DNA from 3 places in the Pseudarthrobacter sp. CCNWLW207 genome. Region 1 is predicted to be linked to each of the others. Evidence: riboswitches for the same ligand, from Rfam matches in the RefSeq annotation. Region 1 holds a riboswitch; each other region holds the start of a gene.
The links. A riboswitch is a leader RNA that binds a small molecule or an ion and turns the genes downstream of it on or off. The one in region 1 is predicted to bind S-adenosylmethionine.
Positions count from the first base shown of each region.

Region 2: it holds a riboswitch for S-adenosylmethionine, as region 1 does, so the genes downstream of both, V9L17_RS07815 (aminotransferase class V-fold PLP-dependent enzyme) here and V9L17_RS19755 (bifunctional o-acetylhomoserine/o-acetylserine sulfhydrylase) in region 1, are expected to answer to the same signal.
Region 3: it holds a riboswitch for S-adenosylmethionine, as region 1 does, so the genes downstream of both, V9L17_RS15010 (DUF1737 domain-containing protein) here and V9L17_RS19755 (bifunctional o-acetylhomoserine/o-acetylserine sulfhydrylase) in region 1, are expected to answer to the same signal.

Region 1 covers NZ_JBBCBS010000016.1:45,317-52,735, forward strand. Annotated here, with positions in the region: gene V9L17_RS19740 (winged helix DNA-binding domain-containing protein) at 1-805, shown strand, start outside; gene V9L17_RS19745 (hypothetical protein) at 819-1,313, shown strand; gene metX (homoserine O-acetyltransferase MetX) at 1,366-2,481, opposite strand; SAM riboswitch class IV at 2,494-2,609, opposite strand; gene V9L17_RS19755 (bifunctional o-acetylhomoserine/o-acetylserine sulfhydrylase) at 2,732-4,051, opposite strand; SAM riboswitch class IV at 4,095-4,210, opposite strand; gene V9L17_RS19760 (VOC family protein) at 4,383-5,021, shown strand; gene V9L17_RS19765 (CPBP family intramembrane glutamic endopeptidase) at 5,173-5,949, opposite strand; gene V9L17_RS19770 (histidine phosphatase family protein) at 6,035-6,715, shown strand; gene V9L17_RS19775 (DeoR/GlpR family DNA-binding transcription regulator) at 6,728-7,419, opposite strand, start outside.
Region 2 covers NZ_JBBCBS010000003.1:455,717-463,135, reverse strand. Annotated here, with positions in the region: gene V9L17_RS07840 (sigma-70 family RNA polymerase sigma factor) at 1-486, opposite strand, end outside; gene V9L17_RS07835 (DoxX family protein) at 696-1,244, shown strand; gene aroA (3-phosphoshikimate 1-carboxyvinyltransferase) at 1,251-2,633, shown strand; gene rsgA (ribosome small subunit-dependent GTPase A) at 2,633-3,748, shown strand; gene hisN (histidinol-phosphatase) at 3,846-4,658, shown strand; SAM riboswitch class IV at 4,818-4,931, shown strand; gene V9L17_RS07815 (aminotransferase class V-fold PLP-dependent enzyme) at 4,967-6,403, shown strand; gene V9L17_RS07810 (class I SAM-dependent methyltransferase) at 6,472-7,230, shown strand; gene V9L17_RS07805 (metal-dependent transcriptional regulator) at 7,262-7,419, shown strand, end outside.
Region 3 covers NZ_JBBCBS010000008.1:64,193-71,611, reverse strand. Annotated here, with positions in the region: gene V9L17_RS15020 (acetyl-CoA C-acyltransferase) at 1-601, shown strand, start outside; gene V9L17_RS15015 (hypothetical protein) at 630-1,133, opposite strand; SAM riboswitch class IV at 1,240-1,353, shown strand; gene V9L17_RS15010 (DUF1737 domain-containing protein) at 1,367-1,624, shown strand; gene V9L17_RS15005 (rhodanese-like domain-containing protein) at 1,621-2,031, shown strand; gene V9L17_RS15000 (O-succinylhomoserine sulfhydrylase) at 2,032-3,240, shown strand; gene V9L17_RS14995 (CU044_5270 family protein) at 3,252-4,316, opposite strand; gene V9L17_RS14990 (RNA polymerase sigma factor) at 4,282-4,647, opposite strand; partial or broken gene V9L17_RS14985 (RNA polymerase subunit sigma-70) at 4,740-4,877, opposite strand; gene V9L17_RS14980 (DUF1905 domain-containing protein) at 4,926-5,228, opposite strand; gene V9L17_RS14975 (LysR family transcriptional regulator ArgP) at 5,295-6,197, opposite strand; gene V9L17_RS14970 (LysE/ArgO family amino acid transporter) at 6,267-6,890, shown strand; gene V9L17_RS14965 (hypothetical protein) at 7,002-7,419, shown strand, end outside.

The DNA of each region.
Region 1 (7,419 bases):
GGTGCTGGCCAGGGCCGTCGCCGGCGGAAACCACAAGACCCGGGAACAGCTCGCGGCCACTCTTCAGTCTGCCGGCTACGCGGGAAAAGGACTGGAACTCGCCTACCTGATCATGCACGCCGAAATCAGCGGCGTGCTGGTGAGTGGTTCGCCGGTGCGGAGCCGGGGCGGTGCTCTGAAGCAGACCTACGCCCACTTTGACGAGCGGGTCCCGGCGGGACCTGTGAAAGTTCCCACCCGGGAAAACGCGCTGGCCGAACTCGCCGTGCGGTATTTCACGAGCCGCGGCCCCGCGACGGTCAAAGATTGCGCCGACTGGTCGGGGCTCACGATGGCCGATGTCCGGCAGGGCGTGCTTCTTGCCCTGGACCGGGATCCCGGGGCCCTCGGCACAACGGCGATTGACGGCGTGGTGTTCTATCACAATGCCGGGCCTGGCGGCTCCGGTGACGAGACCGGCAGCCAGCCCAGCGGACCTCGGATCGACCTCATCCAGTGCTACGACGAATATGTGATGGGCTACTCCGCAACAAGGCACTACCTGGGCGGCTCCGCCCCGGCGCTTCCTGTCGACGGTGCCCTGATGCACGTGGTGCTGCTGGACGGTCGGATGGCGGGCTCCTGGCGGCACACACTGCTTTCGGGCCGCTGCGAACTGGATATCCGGCTGTTCGCCTCCACCGATCCGGCACCAGGCTCTGCGCTGGACGTTGCCATCGGCGACGCCGTGGACAGGTATGCGGCTTTCCTGGGCATCCCCGCGGTCCGGGTGCCGTCCGGGGCTAAGCTGGAAGGACACACATGAGAGGCGTTACACCGTGAACAGCTTGTTCTTCTGGATCATCATTTTGTCGTTCCTGATTCCGATGGCGATGCGGATGTACCGGAAATCCGTCAACAAGCGGAACCAGGACCAGAGCTTTTCCGGGCGTTACCCCGACCAGTTTCCGGGCGGGGGCCAGTTCCCCGGGCCCCAGAGCCGCCAGCCGCGGGACGGCTACACGCAGCAGGATTACATGAGCGGCGGATTCCGCCAGATCAACGGCCCGCAGCCCCTGCCGCCCAGCCAGCCGCTGCCGCCCATGATGCCAGTGCCGCCCGCAGACCAGCAGTTCCCGCCCTACGGCCAGCCTGTGCCGGGACAGGCAGCGGAGGCACCCCAAAAGCCTGCCGCCCCTGCAACTCCCCCGCCGCCGTCGGCCCCCCAAGGCTACCGGGCCCGCAAACTCGCGGAACTGGACCAGCAGTACAGCAACGGCGAGATGGCCGTGGACGAATACATGAAGCGGCGCTCCGAAATCATGGACGGCTGACCAGCCGGCTTCCTAGGCTTCCGGAACGTTCGTGGCGCCGTGAGGTGCCCGGTCAGACCAGGAAATTCTTCCGGAGTTGGCTGCCCAGCTGGCCGATCTCGGTCAGGAAGCCGTCATGGCCAATGGGCGCTTCGATAACGTGGACATCCACGGCTCCCGGAAGCGCGGCAGCGAGCTCCTGTGACTGCGACGGGAAGTAGAGCCTGTCCGAGTCCACCGCGGCAACAAAGAACTTTGCGGACGCCCTCGCCAGGGTTTCGCTGAGGGTTCCCCTCCCCCGGCAGACGTCGTGGCTCATGAGGGCCTCGGTGATGGCGATGTAGCTGTTGGCATCAAAGCGGCGGACAAGCTTGCTGCCCTGGTGGTCAAGGTAACTCTCCACCTGGTAGCGCCCACGGTCCCCCAGCGCGGCTGCCCGCAGCGGCGTTTCGGGAGTCTGGGCCGTCCGCCCGAACCGCCCATCGAACTCCTGGGCTGATCGATAGGTGATGTGGGCGATCCGCCGCGCCAGGGCCAGCCCGTCCTCCGGGAAAGGCCCTCCATAGTAGTCGCCACCGTTGAAGTTGGCGTCCTGGCGGATGGCGAGCGTCTGGGCCTGCGCAAAGGCGATCTGCTCGGCGGTGCTGGCGGCACCGATCGAGATCACGGCGCAACGCTCCACCCGTTCGGGGCAAATGAGCGCCCACTCCAAGGCACGGGCACCGCCCATGGAACCGCCCAGCACCGCGTACCAGCTCCGGATGCCCAGCTGGTCCGCCAACCGGGCCTCGGCGGCGGTGCTGTCACGGAGGGTCACCAGCGGAAAGCGGGAACCCCAGGGCCGGCCGTCGGGAGCAGGCGAGGACGGCCCGGTGGAACCGTAGCAGCCGCCCACAATGTTGATGGACACCACAAAGAACCTGTCCGTGTCCACCGGCGCGCCTGGACCGGCAAGTTGCTCCCACCAGCCCGGCTCGTCGCTGTCACCGCGTGTCACGTGCGTGCTGCCGGTCAGGGCGTGCTCAATGAGGACGGCGTTGGAGCCGTCCTCATTGAGCGTTCCCCACGTTTCATAGGCGAGCGTGACCTCGGGCAGGTATCCGCCCGCTTCCAATTCAAGGCCGCCGATGCTGGCGTAACGGACCACGCCGTTTTCGGGTACTGCGGTACGGGAGACGGTAATCGTCATGTGGAGACCTTTTCTACGCGCTTGCCCGCCGTCGAATGACCGGCAGGCCAGGTCTTCACCCGGGGCACCCCGCCGCGAAAGGAGGGTTGCCGGCCAGCAAGCCGGGGCTGTCGCTGGCACTCATGACCTTCTCCGAGTGTACGAAACCAGCCCCGGATCTGGCTAAGAGTGTGACTGGTTTGTGACTCCACAATGCCTCTCCTGCCGGGCGCCGGACTCTCGGGGCCGGGAATCCGGCGCTGAAACCGCCTTAGAGAGCCGCCTTGGCCGCCCGGAAACCTGCCTCCAGGTCCGCCAGGATGTCATCGATGTGTTCGATGCCCACGGAGAGGCGGACCAGCCCCGGCGTAACGCCCGCAATTGCCTGCTGCTCCGGGGAGAGCTGGCTATGGGTGGTGGACGCAGGGTGGATGACCAGGGACCTGACGTCGCCGATGTTCGCCACATGGCTGTGGAGCTCCAAGGCGTCCACAAACCGCTTGCCCGCCTCGGCCCCGCCGGCCAGGTTGAAGGCCACCACGGCTCCTGTGCCCTTGGGGCCGTACTTGCGTCCGCGCTCGTACCAGGGGCTCGAAGGCAGCCCCGCGTACGCTACCGACTCGACGTCGTCACGGGCTTCCAGCCACTGCGCCACCGCAACGGCGTTCTCAACGTGCCGCTCCACCCGCAAGCTCAGCGTCTCCAGGCCCTGGGCGATGAGGAAGGCGTTGAAGGGCGATACTGCGGAGCCGAGGTCTCGGAGGAGCTGGACGCGGGCTTTGAGGATGTAGGACAGGTTGGCGCCCAAGGCGCCGCCGGCGCCAAGGTCACGGGCATAGACCAGCCCGTTGTAGGTGGGATCCGGGGTGTTGAAACCAGGGAACCTATCCGGGTCTTGACCGAAGTCGAAGTTGCCGGAGTCCACGATCACCCCCGCGATCGCCGATCCGTGTCCGCCAAGGTATTTGGTGGCCGAGTGGACCACAATATCGGCGCCCCACTCCAGCGGGCGTATGAGGTACGGCGTGGAGAGCGTATTGTCCACCACCAACGGAACGCCGGCCTCGTGGGCGGTCCGGGACACCCCTTCGATATCGAGGACATCCTGGCGCGGGTTGGACACGACCTCAGCAAAGAACAGTTTGGTGTTCGGGCGGACGGCCTCGCGCCACTGGTCCAGGTTGTCCGGGTCCTCCACGAACGTCACCGAGATGCCGAACTTCTTCAGCGTGTACCCCAGCAGGTTGTACGTGCCGCCATAAAGGCTGGGGCTTGCCACCACATGGTCCCCGGCTTCGGCGATATTGAGGATGGCGAAGGTTTCGGCCGCCTGCCCCGAGCTCAACAGGAGGGCAGCCAACCCGCCTTCCAGGCTGGCGATCCGTTGCTCCACGGCGTCCTGGGTGGGGTTGCCGATCCGCGTATAGATCGGTGCCAATTCTGCGAGCGCGAAGCGGTTGGCGGCGCTTTCGGCACTCGGGAAGACGAACGACGTCGTCTGGTAGATCGGGAGGGCACGCGCCCCTGTGGCGCTGTCCGGCTCCTGGCCGGCGTGGATCTGGCGGGTTTCAAAAGACCATCCGTCGGACATTCAAGGCTCCTTTGACATGGGCCCGGCATGCTGGGAGCACCACGGGCCGCGCTTGCCGCCCGGCCGTTGCGGGGCAGCCAGGTCCTCACCCGGGGCACCCCACCGCGGATGGAGGGTTGCCGGCCAGCGAGCCGGGGCTTGGCGCTGGCGCTCATGACCTGCGTTCAGTGTAGGAACCGTTCGACGGCGCGCAACAGCATTGTGACGAACATGGTCACCCGGCGCTCTTCCCGGGGGTGATGGAAAGCCCGATGTCCACTCGTGACGCACCCCAAAGTTGGTAAGGATACCCTTAGCTGAGAGCCCGATCACAAAGTGCCAAGATGAGGGCATGCGCATGGATCACGTCTCTTACGCCTGTGAACACGATGGCCTGGCTGCCACCACCGAACGTATTTCGTCCGCCCTCGGCGTTGAAGCCGTAAAGGGCGGAGTGCACCCCCGTTTCGGAACCCGGAACATGATCATCCCTCTCGCGGGGCACAAATATCTGGAAGTAGTCGAGGTGCTTGACCACCCGGCATCGGACAAGGCACCGTTCGGACAGGCAGTCCGGGCACGCTCCGCTGCCGGCGGCGGCTGGATGGGGTGGTGCGTCGAAGTTGACGACCTCGCCCCCTTCGAAGCACGCCTCGGCCGCTCCGCGGTCAACGGAAACCGCAAGTTTCCCGACGGCCGCGAACTGGTCTGGAAGCAGATCGGCATCCTGGGCCTGATCGCGGACCCGCAGGTCCCGTACATGCTCAAGTGGGAAGGCGATCCCGCCCTCCACCCGTCCAACGCCTACGACAGCAATGTCAAGATGTCCTGCCTGACCATCGCCGGTTCCGCTGCACGGGTGACCGAATGGCTGGGCGAACCGGTGGAGAAGCCACTTGAGGACGTCGCCGTGGACTGGGTAGCTCCGCACGGGACCCCCGGCATCCTGTCCGTCACGTTCGAGACCGCCTCCGGAGCAGTCACCATCTGATTGCTTTCTTCCGCCGGGCCAGCACGGCCCGCCGGGCAACCATGCCCGGCAACATACTTCGGCCGCCATCAGCGGGTGCCAACGATGCCACCCACCGATGGCGGCCGAATCCCTTTAACTCCCCCGTTTAACTTCCCCGGCCTTAGTCTGCCTAACCGAGGCCGACGGCCTTCCCAAAGAGGCTGAAGCCGACAAACGCCACGATGTCCAGCAGGGCGTGGGCAATGACCAGCGGCATAACGCGCCGGGTCCTGGTGTACAGCCAGGCGAAGACCACCCCCATCACAGCGTTCCCAATGAAGGGCCCGAAGCCCTGGTAGAGGTGGTAGCTGCCGCGCAGCATGGAACTGGCGAAGATCGCCAGCGGAACGCTCCAGCCGAACGCGCCGAAGCGGTTCAGGAGGTACCCCACCACAATGACTTCCTCCACGACGGCATGCCGCAGGGCGGACAGGATCAGCACAGGCACCGTCCACCAGTACGCATCCAGTGCGCTGGGGATGATGGCGGTGGTGATGCCCAGGGCCCGGCCCGCAGCATATAGGCCGAGGGACGGAACGCCGATCAGCGCTGCGAGGCCCAGCCCCTGGAGCATGTCGCGACCGGGCCGGGCAAAGTCGAAGCCGAGCTTCCGGAACGCCGAGCCGCCCTGCGGGGCCCCGGAGGTGGACTGCCGGTGGTCAGTGAGGAAGTAGATGACCAGCAAGACCGGAACCAACGCGAAGATGATGTCCAGCAGCTGGTAGGTGAGGTCAAAGTATTCGCGGGTGCTCTGTGAGCGGTTAAGCGTGGAGGTACCTTCAGCCAGCGGGGCGCGCGTCATCTTATCCAGCAGCTGCACCACTGAGTAGACAGCGGACTGCCCCAGCGACAGGCCCAGGACGATCCATACTTCGAGCCGCAGCCGACGGCGGGAGGGAACCAGCATGTTCCCATCTTGCCTGCAGTTTCTGGTTCTTTCCTGATTTGGGCTTCCCGGGAGGGCGTGGGCACAGGACTTATGCTTGGGGCTTATGAGCGCGCCAGGGAAAATCATCATGATCCGGCATGGCCAGTCCATGGCCAACGCTGATACGTCCATTTACAACCGCGTGCCGGACTACCGTATCCCGCTGACTCCCCTGGGCCTGGAGCAGGCCACCGAGGCAGGCGAACGGATCCGCCGGGAACTTGATGGCCGCCAGGTCTGCGTCTATGTGTCGCCGTACCTGCGTGCCCATCAAACCCTGGAAGCACTCAACCTCGGCAACCTCACGGAACGGGTGATCGAAGAGCCGCGCCTCCGGGAACAGGACTGGGCCAACTTCCAGATCAGCGGAGACATCGAGGACCAGAAGGAACTGCGCAACGCCTACGGCCACTTCTTCTACCGCTTCCGCGAAGGCGAGTCCGGCTCCGATGTCTACGACCGGATCTCCTCCTTTATGGAAACCCTCTACCGCCACTGGTCCAAACCGGACTACGCGCCCAACACCCTGCTGGTGACCCACGGGCTGACCATGCGGCTGTTTTGCATGCGTTGGTTCCACTGGTCGGTGGAGTACTTCGAGTCCCTCAACAACCCGGACAACGCCGACGTGCGGACCCTGGTGCGGACTGACGCGGACAAGTACGAACTGGACATTCCGTTCAGCCAGTGGGTGGAACGCCGGGTGGACGAGACGGTCCTGGACGCCCCGCCCATGGTGTTCTAGCGCTGTGGCGTCCTAATGCGGCGCCACGATCACTTCGGTTCCGTTGGCCTCGAATGCGGCCTTGTCCTCGGCAGAAATCCCGGCATCGGTGATGAGGCGGGTGAAGTCATAGCCGTCCATAGTGGCGAAGGCACGTACACCCACCTTGGAGGAATCGGCCAGCACGTAGGACACGCGCGCCCGGCTGGCGAGGAGTGCGTTCACCGATGCCTCCCCTTCCCCGGTGTTCGTGGGGCCAACTACCGGGTCGATGCCGTTGACTCCGATGAAGGCGATATCCAGGACCACCTTCTGCATGATGATGTCCGTGTACGGTCCCACGAGCTCGTAGGAGCGGGGATTCAGGATGCCGCCGGTCACCATGACCTTGATGTTGGGCCGGACGGCCAGCTGCGAGGCGATGTTGATCGCATTGGTGACGACGGTCAGCGTTGGCTGGTTGGCGGGGGCGTTGAGGTCCTCGCGGGTTGCCAGGATCTGCGCCAGGGCGGTGCTGGTGGTGCCGCCGCACAGGCCGATCACGGCTCCGGGCCTGATCAGTGCCGAGGCCGCCTGGGCGATTTGTTCCTTGGCTTCGGCGTGGTCGTCTCGGTTGTATCGCCCGGGAAGGTCGTAGGCGAGCGCTCCGGTGGTGGCGCCGCCCCGGGTGCGGGTCAGCAGCCGCCTCTTGGCCAGGCTGTCCAGGTCGCGGCGGGCCGTGGCGG
Region 2 (7,419 bases), on a different contig from region 1:
GCGGTACAGCCACGCCTTGAGGTTGGTACCGGGCTTGTACTGGTGAAAGGCCGAAAATGCCTTGGTGTAGGCCTCCTGCACAAGGTCCTCGGCATCAGCGGGGTTCCGCGCCATCCGCATGGCCGCTGAATAGAGCTGGTCCACGTACTGCATGGCATCGCGCTCAAAACGAATCCGGCGCTCCTCCGTGCTTTCCGTGGCAAGGTCAACTGCCGGGGCTTCGGGTTCTGTGGCCGCCGTGTCCGGCAACAGCGCGGCATCAGGCGTTCCGCCTGACTTCGCGGCGTCCGGTGAGACATCCGCGGTCTTGGCTTCGCGCCCGGAGGCCTCATACATGGCCTCGAGGGCCGGATCCAGGGTGCTCATCGCCCCCAAGTCTACTGTGACGCTCCGGGCACGCGGCGACCCGTACTCCGGGGCACCGGTTTCCAAAGCCTCCATCGCCACGGGGCCTGCCACGTCCATGCCGTCCTTCACCAACCCCAAAGGCCAACTCCATTTCCCTGTACCGTTCGATGCGCCCGGACCTGCAGCCCGCAACCCAACCGCCATGGCGCAGTGTGCGCCGTGATTCGTCCGGCACTGCCGGACCCGCAATCCATAACCTTTAGTGGCGGGCAAATATTCCCCAAAAGTGCAAGACTAGAACCGACTCCGCCGCATTCGACGCGGTTCGTCCAGCCAGGAGGAAATCCATGTCCTTTGTCCGTACCCTCGCCCGGCCCATGCTGGCATCCAGCTTCGTACTCGCAGGACTGGATAAGCTCAAGAACGCGGATGACACTGCCCAGCAGCTGTCGCCGCTTCTGCGCAAAGCCACGGCCTCACTGCCTTTCCGTACGGAAGACAAGACACTGGCCCGGGTCATCGGCGGGGTGCAGGTGGGCGCCGGAGTGCTGTTTGGCCTGGGCAAGTTCGCGCGGTTCTCTGCGACGCTGCTCACGGTCATCTCTGCCCTTAACACATTCGTCGAATGGCGCAGCGCCGACATCAGCACCAAGGAGGCCCGTGTGGCACGCCGCAACCAGCTCCTGAAGAACCTGTCCCTGAGCGGCGGGGCCCTGCTGGCTTCGGTGGATACTGCCGGTAAGCCAGGGTTGGCCTGGCGGGCGGAACACCTCGCTGCCGACGCCAGGAAGGGCGCTTCGCACCTGGCAGCTGACGCCCGCAAGAGCACTGGGAAGAAACTCCACAAGGCCGACAAGGCCGTGCGTCGTGTGGTGGACCAGGCAACGGGGGCATAAGGACGCATGACCGGATCCACTACCGCCCTTTCGCAGCCTGACGCTGCCGAAGCTCTTCCGCTCTGGCCCGCACCGTTCGCCACCAGGCCCATCAATGCCACCGTGACCGTGCCGGGTTCGAAATCCCTGACCAACCGGTTCCTGGTCCTGGCGGCGCTGGCTGACGGACCGTCCCGGCTCCGCGCTCCGCTGCACTCCAGGGACTCCGCCCTGATGATTGAGGCCCTGCGGCAGTTGGGGGCTTCCATCACGGAAGTTCCCGGCGACGGAGCCTTCGGCCCGGACCTTGAGGTCGTTCCCCTCAGCCAGGACGCGCCGTCGTCGCTGGCCCGGATCGACTGCGGACTGGCCGGCACCGTCATGCGCTTTGTTCCTCCGCTCGCTGCACTGCGGAACGGCGTCAGCGTGTTCGACGGCGATCCGCACGCCAGGAACCGCCCCATGGGGACCATCATCGAAGCCCTGAAGGCGCTCGGTGTGGCCGTGACGGCAGAGGACGGCGGGACACCGGCGTCCCTGCCCTTTGACGTGGCCGGAACCGGGGAAGTCCGGGGCGGACATCTGGTGATCGACGCCAGTGCCTCGTCCCAGTTTGTTTCTGCATTACTGCTGGTGGGTGCACGCTTTACAGAGGGGCTGCACCTGGAGCATGTCGGTAAGCCGGTTCCGAGCCTGGACCACATCAACATGACAGTGGCAGTCCTTCGCGGCGTGGGCGTGTCCGTGGATGATTCCGTCCCCAATCACTGGGTCGTGGCGCCAGGAACCATCCGGGCGTTTGACCAGCGCATTGAGCAGGACCTTTCCAACGCCGGCCCTTTCTTGGCCGCCGCATTGGCCACCAGCGGCACGGTCCGGATCCCCAACTGGCCCACTGGAACCACGCAGGTGGGTGATCTCTGGCGCAGTATCCTTGCGGACATGGGCGCCACGGTCAGCCTGGCCGACGGCGTCCTCACGGTCACCGGCGGAGCTCAGATCAAGGGCGCCGACTTTGATGAAACCAGTGAGCTTGCCCCCACTGTCGCGGCGCTCTGCGCGCTTGCCAGCGGCCCCTCCCGGCTCAGCGGCATCGCACACCTCCGCGGCCATGAGACTGACCGGCTCGCCGCCCTGGTCGCCGAGATCAACCGGCTGGGCGGCGACGCCGAGGAAACCAGCGACGGGCTGGTGATCCGCCCAGCCAAGCTGCATTCCGGCGTCGTCCACAGCTATGCGGACCATCGAATGGCAACTGCAGGGGCGATACTGGGCCTCGCAGTGGAGGGCATAGAAGTAGAAGACATCGCCACCACGGCCAAGACCATGCCCGATTTCCCGCGGCTGTGGGAAAACATGATCGCGCAGGGCCAGGAACCTGGTACGCCGGGACCCGCTGGTAACGCATAGTGGCACGCAGCACTGACTCCTGGGACGAATCCGACGTCCGGATCCGCCCCAGCAAGAAGGGTTCCCGACCCCGCACGAAGGACCGCCCCAGCCACGATGATGCCGTGACAGGACGGATCATTACCGTGGACCGCGGCCGATACACAGCGGTGGTCGGCGAAGATTCAGGGGAAGAACGCACCATCATCGCCGCACGGGCACGGGAACTCCGCCGGTCCCCCGTGGTCGCTGGCGACTTCGTTTCATTGGTGGGAGATGTCTCCGGGGAACCGGACACGCTGGCCCGGCTGGTCCGGATCCAGGACCGCAGGACGCTCCTGCGGCGCAGCGCCGATGATACCGACCCCGTTGAACGGGCAGTCGTGGCCAACGCCGACCAGCTCGTTGTTGTGGTGGCGGCGGCCAATCCCGAACCACGCACCGGCTTCATTGACCGTGCACTCGTCGCCGCCTACGACGCCGGCATCGAGCCGATCCTGCTGGTCACGAAAGCCGATGTCAAAGACCCTGCCGAACTTCTGTCGAACTACGAGCACCTGGACTTCCCGGTCATCATCAGCCGGACGGCCGACGCCGCTGCATCCGGCATCGATGCCCGCTCCGACGACGGGCTCTCGGCGCGCCTCGACAGCGATGCCGTCGCCCAGCTTCGGGCCTACCTCGATGGCAAGGTCACGGTGATGCTGGGGCACTCAGGCGTAGGCAAGTCCACCATGGTGAACGCCCTGACCGGAGCCGAGCGAGCCACTGGCGGAGTCAACGCCGTGACAGGCCGCGGACGCCACACGTCCTCCTCGGCCCTGGCCCTTAAGCTGGCCGACGCCCCTGCTGGAAGCTGGATCATCGACACCCCCGGCATCCGGTCCTTCGGACTGGCGCATGTCGACGCAGACCGCATCCTCCGCTCCTTTCCGGACCTGGAACCGGGCACGGATGCGTGCGAGCGCGGCTGCAAACACAATGCCAGCGCAGTCAATTGCGGCCTGGACTCCTGGGTTGCCGAAGGCCATGCGGGCCCAACCGGACCCGCCAGGCTCGCGTCCCTCCGTCGCCTGCTCGGCACCGATCCCCGCATGGAGGGGCAGGAAACCAAGGAATTGGGCAGCGTCAACTGACCCGCCCGGCCGGCTGGGAGCAGCGCCCAGGCTGTTCAGGACGCCGCCCGAAGCCGGGGTCCCCAACCACACGGCGCTTTGACGGTAGTTTGGAACCATGATCCAACCCGCTTCGAGCTACAACGACGACCTGCGCCTGGCCCACGTGCTGGCCGATTCCGTGGACGACCAGACCATGAGCCGCTTCAAGGCACTGGACCTCCACGTCGAGACCAAGCCGGACCTGACCCCGGTCACTGATGCCGATAAGGCCGCCGAAGAAGCCATCCGTGGCCAGCTTTCCCGTTCCCGCCCCCGCGATGCGGTCTTGGGCGAGGAATTCGGCAGTTCAGGCCATGGCTCCCGGCGTTGGATCATCGACCCCATCGACGGCACCAAGAACTTTGTCCGTGGCGTACCGGTGTGGGCAACACTGATTGCGCTTGTGGACGAAGGAGAGCCCGTCGTCGGCGTCGTCAGTGCCCCTGCCCTGGGCAAGCGTTGGTGGGCTGCCAAGGGCGCAGGCGCCTACATGGGCCGGTCACTCGCTGCGGCCACCCGGCTGAAGGTCTCGGACGTGTCGAAACTCTCGGACGCTTCCCTGTCCTACTCCAGCCTGAGCGGCTGGAAGGACCGCGGGAACCTGCATGACTTCCTTGGGCTCACCGAAGACGTCTGGCGCACGCGTGCCTACGGCGACTTCTGGTCCTACTGCATGGTGGCCGAAGGCTCCGTGGACATCGCGTGTGAGCCGGAGCTGAATCTCTACGACATGGCGGCACTGGTCCCGATCGTGGTGGAGGCCGGCGGCCGCTTCACCTCCCTCGAGGGTGAAGACGGTCCGTTTGGCGGCAACGCGCTGGCGACGAACTCCATCCTGCATTCGGAAGTCCTCAAACGGCTCAACCCCGACCTGGACGACCTCCTCTAGCAGCCCAAGTGCCGAATTATCAACGGCGGACGCCTCCTGATGGGGGCGTCCGCCGTCGTATCTTCGGATAACCATGGGTATTTCCATCCGCGCGTAACAAAAGCCTTAACATTCGGACGGGCTTCCTGCCCGCCCCGCCCATGTTCTACGCTCTTAACAGGTCACGAGTGCCAGCGCGAAACCCCGGTTTGCTGGCCGGCAACCCTCCATTCGCGGTGGGGTGCCCCGGGTGACGACCAGGCCGGTCCGGAACGGACCCGGCAAGCGCGGATTCCCGGGACAGGGAGTCCCTCTAAAGTGAGGTCTCTGTGACAACAGCCACCGTCTCCCCCAACTCCGCCGTCCGTACCCTGGCCGCAAACGACACCGCAGCCCTGTTCAGCGAACGGCTCGCCGTTGCCGGACGGCCGCTTTCCGCCGTCACCGGCGCCGAAATCCAGGCCCCGCTGATCCAGGGCGGCCACGTGCGTTACGCCAACCTGGACTACGGCGCCTCCGCCCCGGCCCTCTCGGTTGTCTCCGCCTACCTCAACGAGATCCTGCCGTTCTACGCAAGCGTCCACCGCGGCGCCGGCTACGCATCCCAGATCAGCACGTCCGTCTACGAGAACGCCCGGAACATCGTGCGTGACTTCGTGGGAGGCCGGCTCGGTGACTCCGTCATCTTCACCAGGAACACCACGGACTCCCTGAACCTCCTCGCCGGGTGCCTTCCGTCCGCGGACGGCCGCCCCACGGGGGAGGTTTTGTACCTCGACATCGAGCACCACGCCAACCTCCTGCCGTGGCAGGGCGTCCCGCACCGCAGCGTCGTTGCGGCCGACACCGTGGCCGGCACCATCGAGGCCCTCGGTGCCGAACTGGAACAGGGCGGAATCAGCCTGCTCGCCGTCACGGGCGCCTCCAACGTCACCGGCGAAATCCTGCCCATCCGTGCCCTCGCCGCCCTTGCCCACCAGCACGGCGCCCGGATTGTCGTCGATGCCGCGCAGCTCGCGCCGCATCGCCGGATCAACATCAGCGCCGACGACGTCGACTACCTCGCTTTCTCGGGCCACAAGCTCTACGCGCCCTTCGGCGCAGGCGTCCTCGTGGGGCGGTCGGACTGGCTCGACGCGGGCACGCCGCATCTTGCCGGTGGCGGCGCGGTGCGGGAGGCCAGGCTCGACGGCGTCAGCTGGGCCACCGGCCCAGCCCGGCACGAGGGCGGTTCGCCCAATGTCCTGGGCGCCGCCACACTGGCTCGCGCCACCCAGGTCATCGCATCGCTGGATCAGGACCGGTGGCACGCCCACGAGTCGGCTATCCGGTCGTTCCTGGTGGAGGGTCTGCAGAAGATCGAAGGCGTGACGGTACACCAGATCTTCAAGGACACCGATCCGGACACCGACACCATCGGCGTAGTGAACTTCTCGGTGGAAGGCTACGACGCCGGCCTGGTGGCTGCCTACCTGTCAGCAGAACACGGCGTAGGCCTCCGCGACGGCCGGTTCTGTGCCCACCCCCTGCTGAAGCGCCTGGGCCTCCCGTCCGGCTCCCTGCGGGCAAGCTTCGGCGTTGGGTCCCGCCTCGAAGACGCCCAGCGTCTGCTGGCTGGCATCGAGGAACTCCGCCGAACCGGCCTGGGCTGGGACTATGTGGTTGACTCGGGCCGCTGGGTTCCGGCTAACGACACCCGCAAATACCCGGACTGGGCACCCAATACGCCTGGCACGGCAGGCGCTGCCCCCTGCATCGACGACTGACCCGGGTTACCCGGCTCATGCGGTAAATTCGAAGGATACCCAAGGGCATCTGGCGAAGGAGGCTGCACGTGGCACGGGGTGGCCCCAAACTTGACGACGTACGCCGTCAGGAGCTTGGTCAGAGCTTCCAGGACGGAGGCGAACACTACGAACGCGTGCGCCCCGGTTACCCCGGCGATTCGGCCGACTGGCTTATTCCGGCGGGGGCCCGGGATGCCCTGGACGTGGGAGCCGGCACCGGAAAATTCACGGTCCTGCTGCTCGACCGCGGATTGTCCGTTTCCGCCGTGGACCCCTCCGCAGACATGCTCGACCAGTTGCGGATCCTGCACCCCGGTGTTGCGGCCAGTGTGGGCACTGCCGAGGCGACGGGATTCGCGGAGTCCTCATTCGACGTCGTCAGCGTGGCGCAGGCATGGCACTGGTGCGATCCACTGGCCGCCAGTACGGAGCTTTCACGGGTTCTCCGCGCCGGCGGAAGGTTGGGGCTGATCTGGAACCAGTTGGACACTTCAGTCCCTTGGGTTCACCGGCTTTCCCGCATCATGCACGCCGGGGATGTCTACCGGCCGCACTTCCAGCCGCCCTTGGGACCGGAATTCGTGGAGCTGGAAAGCCATGTCACCCGCTGGGAAGACGCGCTCACCACGACAGAGATCATGGAGCTTGCCAAGTCGCGGAGCTACTACCTCCGTTCCGGCGATACCACCCGCGCCAAGGTCCTCGCGAACCTGGACTGGTACCTCCACGACCATCTGGGACACTCCCCCGGGGCGGGCCTGGGACTGCCCTACCTCACCCTGACATGGCGGGCCGCAAAAGCGTGACGCCCTCCGCGCAACGGGTAGGCTTGGTGTCGTGAAGACCAGCGCGCCCTCCTCCTCCATCGAGGACTACGTCAAGGTCATCTACTCCTTCACGGAGTGGCAGGACAAACCCATTACCTCCTCCCAACTTGCGCAACGGCTGGGTGTGGCAAACTCCTCCGTGTCCGAGATGGTCCGCAAGCTCAAGGA
Region 3 (7,419 bases), on a different contig from region 1:
CGCCGAAGAGATCGTTCCCCTGGATATCCCGCAGCGCCGCGGCCCTGCCGTCACCGTCGATGCCGATGAGGGGATCCGGCCGGGCACGACGGCGGAGGCCCTGGCGGCGCTTAAGCCCGCCTTCTCCACGGCCGACTCAGCCACCATCACCGCAGGTTCCGCCTCTCCCCTCTCCGACGGCGCGGCCGCCGTCGTGGTGGCCAGCAAGGCGGCCGCCGAACGGGCGGGGCTCACCTGGATTGCCGAGATCGGCGCCCACGGGCAGACAGCCGGGCCGGACGGCTCATTGCATTCGCAGCCGTCCCGCGCCATCGAAAAAGCACTCCGCGCAGAAGGGATTTCGGTGGAGGACCTGGACTTGGTGGAAATCAACGAAGCGTTCGCCTCGGTGATCATCCAGTCAGCCCAGGACCTTGGCATTTCTGCGGAGAAGATCAACGCCGACGGCGGGGCGATCGCGCTGGGCCACCCGGTCGGCGCCTCGGGGGCACGGCTGGTCCTGCACCAGGCCCTGGCGCTGAAACGGCGGGGCGGCGGCATCGGCGTCGTGGCGTTGTGCGGCGGCGGCGGCCAGGGCGAGGCCCTCATCCTCAGGGCCTGACGCCCGTCCCCACGGGCGTCGCCGCTGCTCAGGCCCCGGTACCCGCCAGTATTAGCAACGGCACCAGGCGCTCGGCACACGAGACCAGGACAAGCGTCCCGGTCCCCGCGCTGGCCCGGTTGTTAACCCCGGTGTCGTCGCACCAATCCAGGTTGTACGGGTGCGCCCCCACTGCCGCCTTGCCGGGAGCCGCGCCCGGCGGGACGGTGAACACGAAAGTAAACGCGCCGTCGTCGCTCATGGGTGCGAGTTCCTCCAGCATCAGCGATCCAAAGGCGTCCCGCACCGTCACCTGGACCTGCGCGTTCTGCCCGTAGCGCGCATCGCAGTTGGTGTCCTGCGCGCTGACCGTAACCTGCTCACCGGGTTTGGCTTCCGACGGCGTGACTGTGTACGCGGGCGGCATGCAGGGCGGCGGCGCGAAGACGTCCCGGCAACCACTCAACCCCGTGGCCACCGTGGCCAGTACGAGGAATGCAGCGGCAGTCCTCAAACGCGCGAATACAGCCAGTCCCCGCCCAGATTTCCCCATGGACTGATTGTCCCGTCCGGGTGACGGCCGCGGAAGCACGTGTTGGTTACGGAACATGACGACGGCGGCGGTGCGGCCAGGCGGGCCAAGTGTTACGTTTTTGAGGAGTAATGAGAACCGGCGCCAAGCCCTGACTGGCCGGTCGGCAACCCTCCCTTTCGCGGCGGGGTGCCTCAGGTGAATACTCGGCATATCGACATTCGAGTTGCAAGCGTGAGAGAAGGAGATCCGTCGTGTCTGACGCACCTGCCCCTGAAGAAAAACTGTCGTACCGGCTCATCACAGGCCCGGACGACCGTAATTTCTGTGAGCGGATTTCCACCGCCCTGGCCGAAGGCTATGTCCTGCATGGCAGCCCGGCTGCCACGTCCAACGGCGGCCAGGTGATTGTGGCGCAGGCACTCATCCTCCCGGCCGCCATCGCCAGTGCGGACGCCGCCGTCGCCACCGCTGTGGAAGACCTTGAGTTCGAAGGCGAGGGCCACGCGTGAGCTACGCCGGAGACCTCACCCCGCAGGAAGCCTGGACCAAGCTGGAGCAGGGCGCCATCCTGGTGGATGTCCGCACCGAGGGTGAGTGGGCGCACATCGGCATCCCTGACACCAAGGCAACCGACAACGACCCCCTGTTCATCCAGTGGACGTTCCCCGGCGGCATTCCCAACCCCGAGTTCCTCACCGACCTGAGGCAGCAGGCGCCGGAGGACACCGGCACCGAACTCCTGTTCATCTGCCGCTCAGGCCAGCGCTCCATCTCCGCTGCCATCGCCGCAACCCAAGCCGGCTTCACCTCCTACAACGTCCTGGAGGGCTTCGAAGGCGAACCGGACCGCTACGGCGAGCGCACCGTCAACGGCTGGAAGAACCGCGGCCTGCCAACCAACCTGGGAAAGAACTAAGTGACCTTCAACGAAGATGCCGCCGGCTGGAGCCCTGACACCCAGGCCGTCCGCGGCGGGCTGGACCGCACCAACTTCCAGGAGACCACCGAACCGGTGTTCCTGAACTCCGGATTCGTCTACGAGTCCGCCGCCGCAGCGGAGCGCGCCTTCACCGGCGAGGACGAGCGCTTTGTCTACTCCCGCTACGGCAACCCGTCCGTGGCCACCTTCCAGGAACGGCTCCGCCTGCTCGAAGGCACTGAGGCGTGCTTCGCAACGGCGTCGGGAATGTCCGCCGTGTTCACCGCCCTGGGTGCCCTGCTGGCCGCTGGCGACCGCGTAGTGGCAGCCCGCTCACTGTTCGGCTCCTGCTTTGTGATCCTGAACGAGATCCTGCCCCGCTGGGGTGTTGAGACGGTGTTCGTCGACGGACCGGACCTGGAGCAGTGGCGCGCGGCCCTGTCGGAGCCCACCACGGCAGTGTTCTTCGAATCGCCGTCCAACCCGATGCAGGAAATCGTGGACATCGCAGCGGTCAGCGAACTGGCGCACGCCGCCGGCGCTACCGTCGTCGTCGACAACGTCTTTGCCACACCCCTGCTGCAGCGCTGCGGCCAGCTCGGCGCGGACGTGATTGTGTACTCGGGCACCAAGCACATCGACGGCCAGGGCCGGGTCATGGGCGGCGCCATCCTGGGCACCAAGGAATTCATCGACGGGCCGGTCAAGCAGCTCATGCGGCACACCGGCCCGTCGCTGTCCGCCTTCAACGCCTGGGTACTAACCAAGGGCTTGGAAACCATGGCCCTGCGCGTGAACCACTCCTCAGCCACGGCACTGCGGCTGGCCGAATGGCTCGAACAGCAGCCTGCCGTCAGCTGGGTCAAGTACCCCATGCTGAAATCGCACCCGCAGTACGAGCTCGCGGCCAAGCAGATGAAGGCCGGCGGGACCGTCCTCACCCTGGAGCTCGCGACGACGGACGGCCGCTCCGGCAAGGACGCCGCCTTTGCGCTGCTGGACGCGCTGCGGATCATCGACATCTCCAACAACCTGGGCGATGCCAAGTCCCTCATCACGCACCCGGCCACCACCACCCACCGTGCCATGGGTCCCGAAGGCCGCGCCGCCATCGGCCTCAGCGACGGCGTGGTGCGGCTGTCCGTGGGCCTTGAGGACGCGGACGACCTCATCCGCGACCTGGAACAGGCGCTCAAGCAGATTTGATCGGCGCCTGCTTACGGGGCGGAATTGACCACTGAGGTCTCAACCGAGGTCCAAGCGGTCGCTGTTCCGGCTGGGAAGGTCTCGCCAGCTGTCAGCGTGACCACTCGTTCTCCGATCAGCAGCCCTGTGTCGGGATCAATGATGATGTCCGTCCGCGTTTCCCTGTCCGGATGCTCGATCCCGATCGCTGTGCCTACCTTGCCGTCTAGGTTCGCCTCCTTGTCTACGACGGTGACTCCGGGAATGAGCGCGGCCGCTTTGTACAGTGCAGCGCGAAGGTCCGCCGGGACGACTCCGGTCTGCAGGGCGGCGGCGATGCTTTCCAGCGTTTCGGCTTCCGGCCTGCCTTGTTTGCCTCGCTGTCGAATGGTGTCCAGGAGTGCCTGGGGGTCGCGGGGCAGATTCTTCACGCCTTCCTCCAGGGGCAAGCCGGCGAACAGCAGCCGCGGTACTCCGTAGAAGTTACCTCCCGGTGCCCGGAGCAGTTCTCCCGCGCCGTGGGGGTTTTCAGACTGGGATTGCTGGTATTTGGTGGCCTCTGCTTTAGCTTCCTCGCTGAAGAACGTCCTTGGGATGCGGGCTTCGCGGTTCCAGATCCATTCGGAGGCATGGTCGGCTGGGACATAAAGCTGGTCCGAAGATTTGTCCAGCCACTCCACCGAACGGCCGCCTGCTCCGGGGTCCCCCAAAGCGACTCCGGCGGCGTATACCGCTGTGGTCTCGATCTTCAGGTACTGGCCGGGTCCCACTTCCGGGTCGGAGGTCTGGATGGTTGCTGCCGCGGCGTTGTTCAGGACCTCGGCTGCTTCGGCGGTTGCTCCCGGACCACTGGGCCTGACTACATCTGCCACGACGATTCCCCCCACGAGCAGCGCTGCAGCTGCCGAAGCGATCAGGACACGGCGCCGGAAGCGGATCGGGCGAACGTTGGCCGGGGCGTACGTTGTGGCCGTTGCCTCGGGGCCGGAGTCGGAACTGATCTTGGACATGAGTCTGTTGCGTCCGCGTGCCAACGTGGCCGGCGGGACGGAGCCGACGTCGCTACGCATTTCGCGGAGCAGCTGTAAATCGTTCATGGTCGTTCTCCGTTTCATCAATAATTTCGAGGTTGAGCCGGGTTCGCAGTGTTCGTCGGGCACGGTTCAGACGGGACCTCACGGTTCCCACCGGTACGTCCATGGCCAAGGCGATACCCTCGTAGGTCAGGTCCGCCCAGGCGTAGAGCAGCAGCGTTTCCCTGTCTATGGCCGCCATAGCTTTCAGGCTGCGAGCGATGCCAGCGGTCGCCACAACGGCGTCCACTTGGGCGGCAATCCGGTCCGAATCGTCGGCGACGGCTTCACGGAGAGCCGCTTTTCCTGCGGTTCTGAGAATCTTGGATTCGGCGCGGTGGTGCCGCCGGAGCAAGTTTGTGGCGATCCCGAAAAGCCACGGCCGGGCACCTCCCGGTCCAGATCGTAGGTTTCAAGCTGTTCCCAGGCGACCAGAAAGGTCTCGGATGTGACGTCGTCGGCGGCGAAATCACCGGCCCGTCTGGCGGCGTATCTGTAGATAACTGAGGCGTATCTGTCGTACAACTCCCCGAAAACTTCGGGGCTGTCCCGGGACCGCCTGATGATGTCGTTGTCTGTGCTCACACTATGTATTGCCCGCTGGCCGCAAAAGGGTTCACGGAGCTCACTTTCCTACCCGGGCTGGATTTCGAGGTTAACAGCTACTGTGTCCCCTGCGCTGATGCGGGCCGCAGTCCTGATCGCTTTCTTCACCGGCAGCAGGTAGGAGCCGGACTTGCCGTCCGGGAAGACTGAGGTTTGCCACGTGTGGCCGGAAATTTCGGCTGTGACTTTGACCGAGCCGAAGCCCTTCCGGAGCGGAGCCGCTTCCTCGCGGAGGTCGTCGGCAATGACCTCCGGGAGGGTGAGGAAGTGCCATCCGCCTTCTCCCGGATAGAGCCACAATTCGGCACGGAACGAGTACGACGACGTCACGGCCTGAGTATGGCATGGCACCTTTCCCAATGCATCAGCTGTTGTGGGCACGGCGGATGCGGCTGGTCAGGCCCCGGGTTGGCGGAGTTGCCGGAACGCCGTCTCCCGGACTGCGTCGGAGAGCTGGTTGAGCACCGGGGAGTCGATCTTCCACCGCTGCCAATACAAGGCCACATCGACAGGGTGCTCCGGGGCCAGTTCGATGAGTGCGGCGCCCCGAATGTCGGCCAGGCACTGCTGCTCCGGCAACAGCCCCCACCCCAATCCCAGGCGGATTGCCTGCGCGAACTCTGCCGACGTCGGCACATAGTGCCGCGGTGCGTTCAGTTCCGTTCCGGTCAGGTTGCGAAAGAACCCCTCCTGCAGGTCGTCCTTGCGGTCAAAGTCCACCACCGGGGCAAGGCTGCCGGCCCTGAGGTCAGGGCCGTCCGGCCACCATCGCCGGACATAGCCGGGACTGGCGACCGCGCGGTATCTCAAGGCTCCCAGCAGTGCCACGCTGCAGCCCTGCACCGGGTCCGGACTAGCGGTCACAGCGGCCATCACCGTCCCGGCGCGCAGTAGCTGCGTGGAATGCTGTTCGTCTTCCCTGTGGATTTCAAAAAATGCGCCGAGCTCCGGTGGAAGGCCTGCGAGCGCGGGCAGGAACCACGTGGACAGCGAATCTGCGTTCACCACCAGGGGAATGGGCGTGCCCGGCCTGTCGCTGCTCTCGCCGAGCTCCCGCGACGCATCCCACTCCAGTTGACGGACCTGCCGGGCGAACCGAAGAACCGCTTCCCCTGCCGGGGTGGGCCGCACGGGATTGGTCCGCTGGAACAGGATCTGCCCGGCCGCATCCTCCATTGCCTTGAGCCGCTGGGAAACTGCCGAGGGCGTGACAACCAGGATCCTGGCTGCGGCCTCCAGCGTTCCTTCCTCCACCACCGCGGCAAACGTCCGGAGCTGTTCCAGCTGAAAGGTTCTCATTAGCAATCCTTAGGACACGTAAAAATGTTTAGCTGGAGTAATCATATGGTCCGCCGTACGTTGGATGACATGGATCTGACTGCACTTCTGGCCCCCATCGTGCTCGGCTTCGGCACCGGGCTTGCCCTCATCGTGGCTATCGGCAGCCAAAACGCGTTTGTCCTCCGGCAGGGCATCCGGGGTGAGCACGTAGCCGCCGTCGTGCTGGTCTGCAGTGTCTCCGACGCGCTGCTCATCGCCGCTGGGATCGCCGGGATCGGGGCACTCATTCACGCTAACCCGGTAGTAGTGGACGTGGCGCGCTACGCCGGCGCCATTTTCCTGCTGGGATACGGTGCCATGGCCGCCCGCAGGGCGATCCGCCCCGGCGCGCTCACAGCTTCGGGACAACATCCGGCCCTCAGCGCCGGGGCGGCCATCTCCACGGTCCTGGCCCTGACCTGGCTCAACCCGCACGTCTACCTGGATACCGTCCTGCTGCTCGGTTCGGTGGCCAACCAGCAGGCCCAGGATCTGCGCTGGTGGTTTGGGGCCGGTGCCATCGTCGCCAGCATTGCGTGGTTCAGCGCGCTGGGGTTCGGCGCCCGGGTCCTGCGCCCGTTCTTTGCTCGCCCGTCCTCCTGGCGCGTCCTCGACGGCCTGATCGCCGTCGTGATGCTGGGCTTGGGCGTGCGACTGGCGATCGGTGCATGATGGCGGGCCCCGCTGGCCTTAACCCTGTTGACCACGGCGGCACGTCGGCGTAGCTTCATGGTCACTACGCGCTGAGCTGGGCCATCGCATCCGCCGGACCGGGAGGCAGCCATGCACGGGAAGCAGGCACTGCGGGGCAACAGGCCGTATCAGAAGGCCGGAACAGTCATCGTTGCGGCCAGCTGCTGTTGGGGCGTGGGCATTTCCTTCGTGGGAATGGTGCACGCCACCCAGGACCCGGCAGCGCGGCTGGCCATGCTGCAGCGCAGCCGGGGGCCCTGGATCGCCGGGCAGTTCCTCGCCGCCGCAGGGACCGCAGCGGTGCCCATCGGCTTCGTCCGATTCGCCCAGGCCCTCAGATCCGGCCCCGCGAAGACCCTCGCCACCGGTGCAGCGGCCGCCCTCGTCGCGGGCGCACCCCTGTTCGTTGTTGCCCTTGCGGACCGGGCATCGGATTTGGAGAAGTTCGCGTACCGGAGAGGTCCCAGCTGGCCGTTCCTGACCTACTCCGGCCTCCACATCGGCGCGC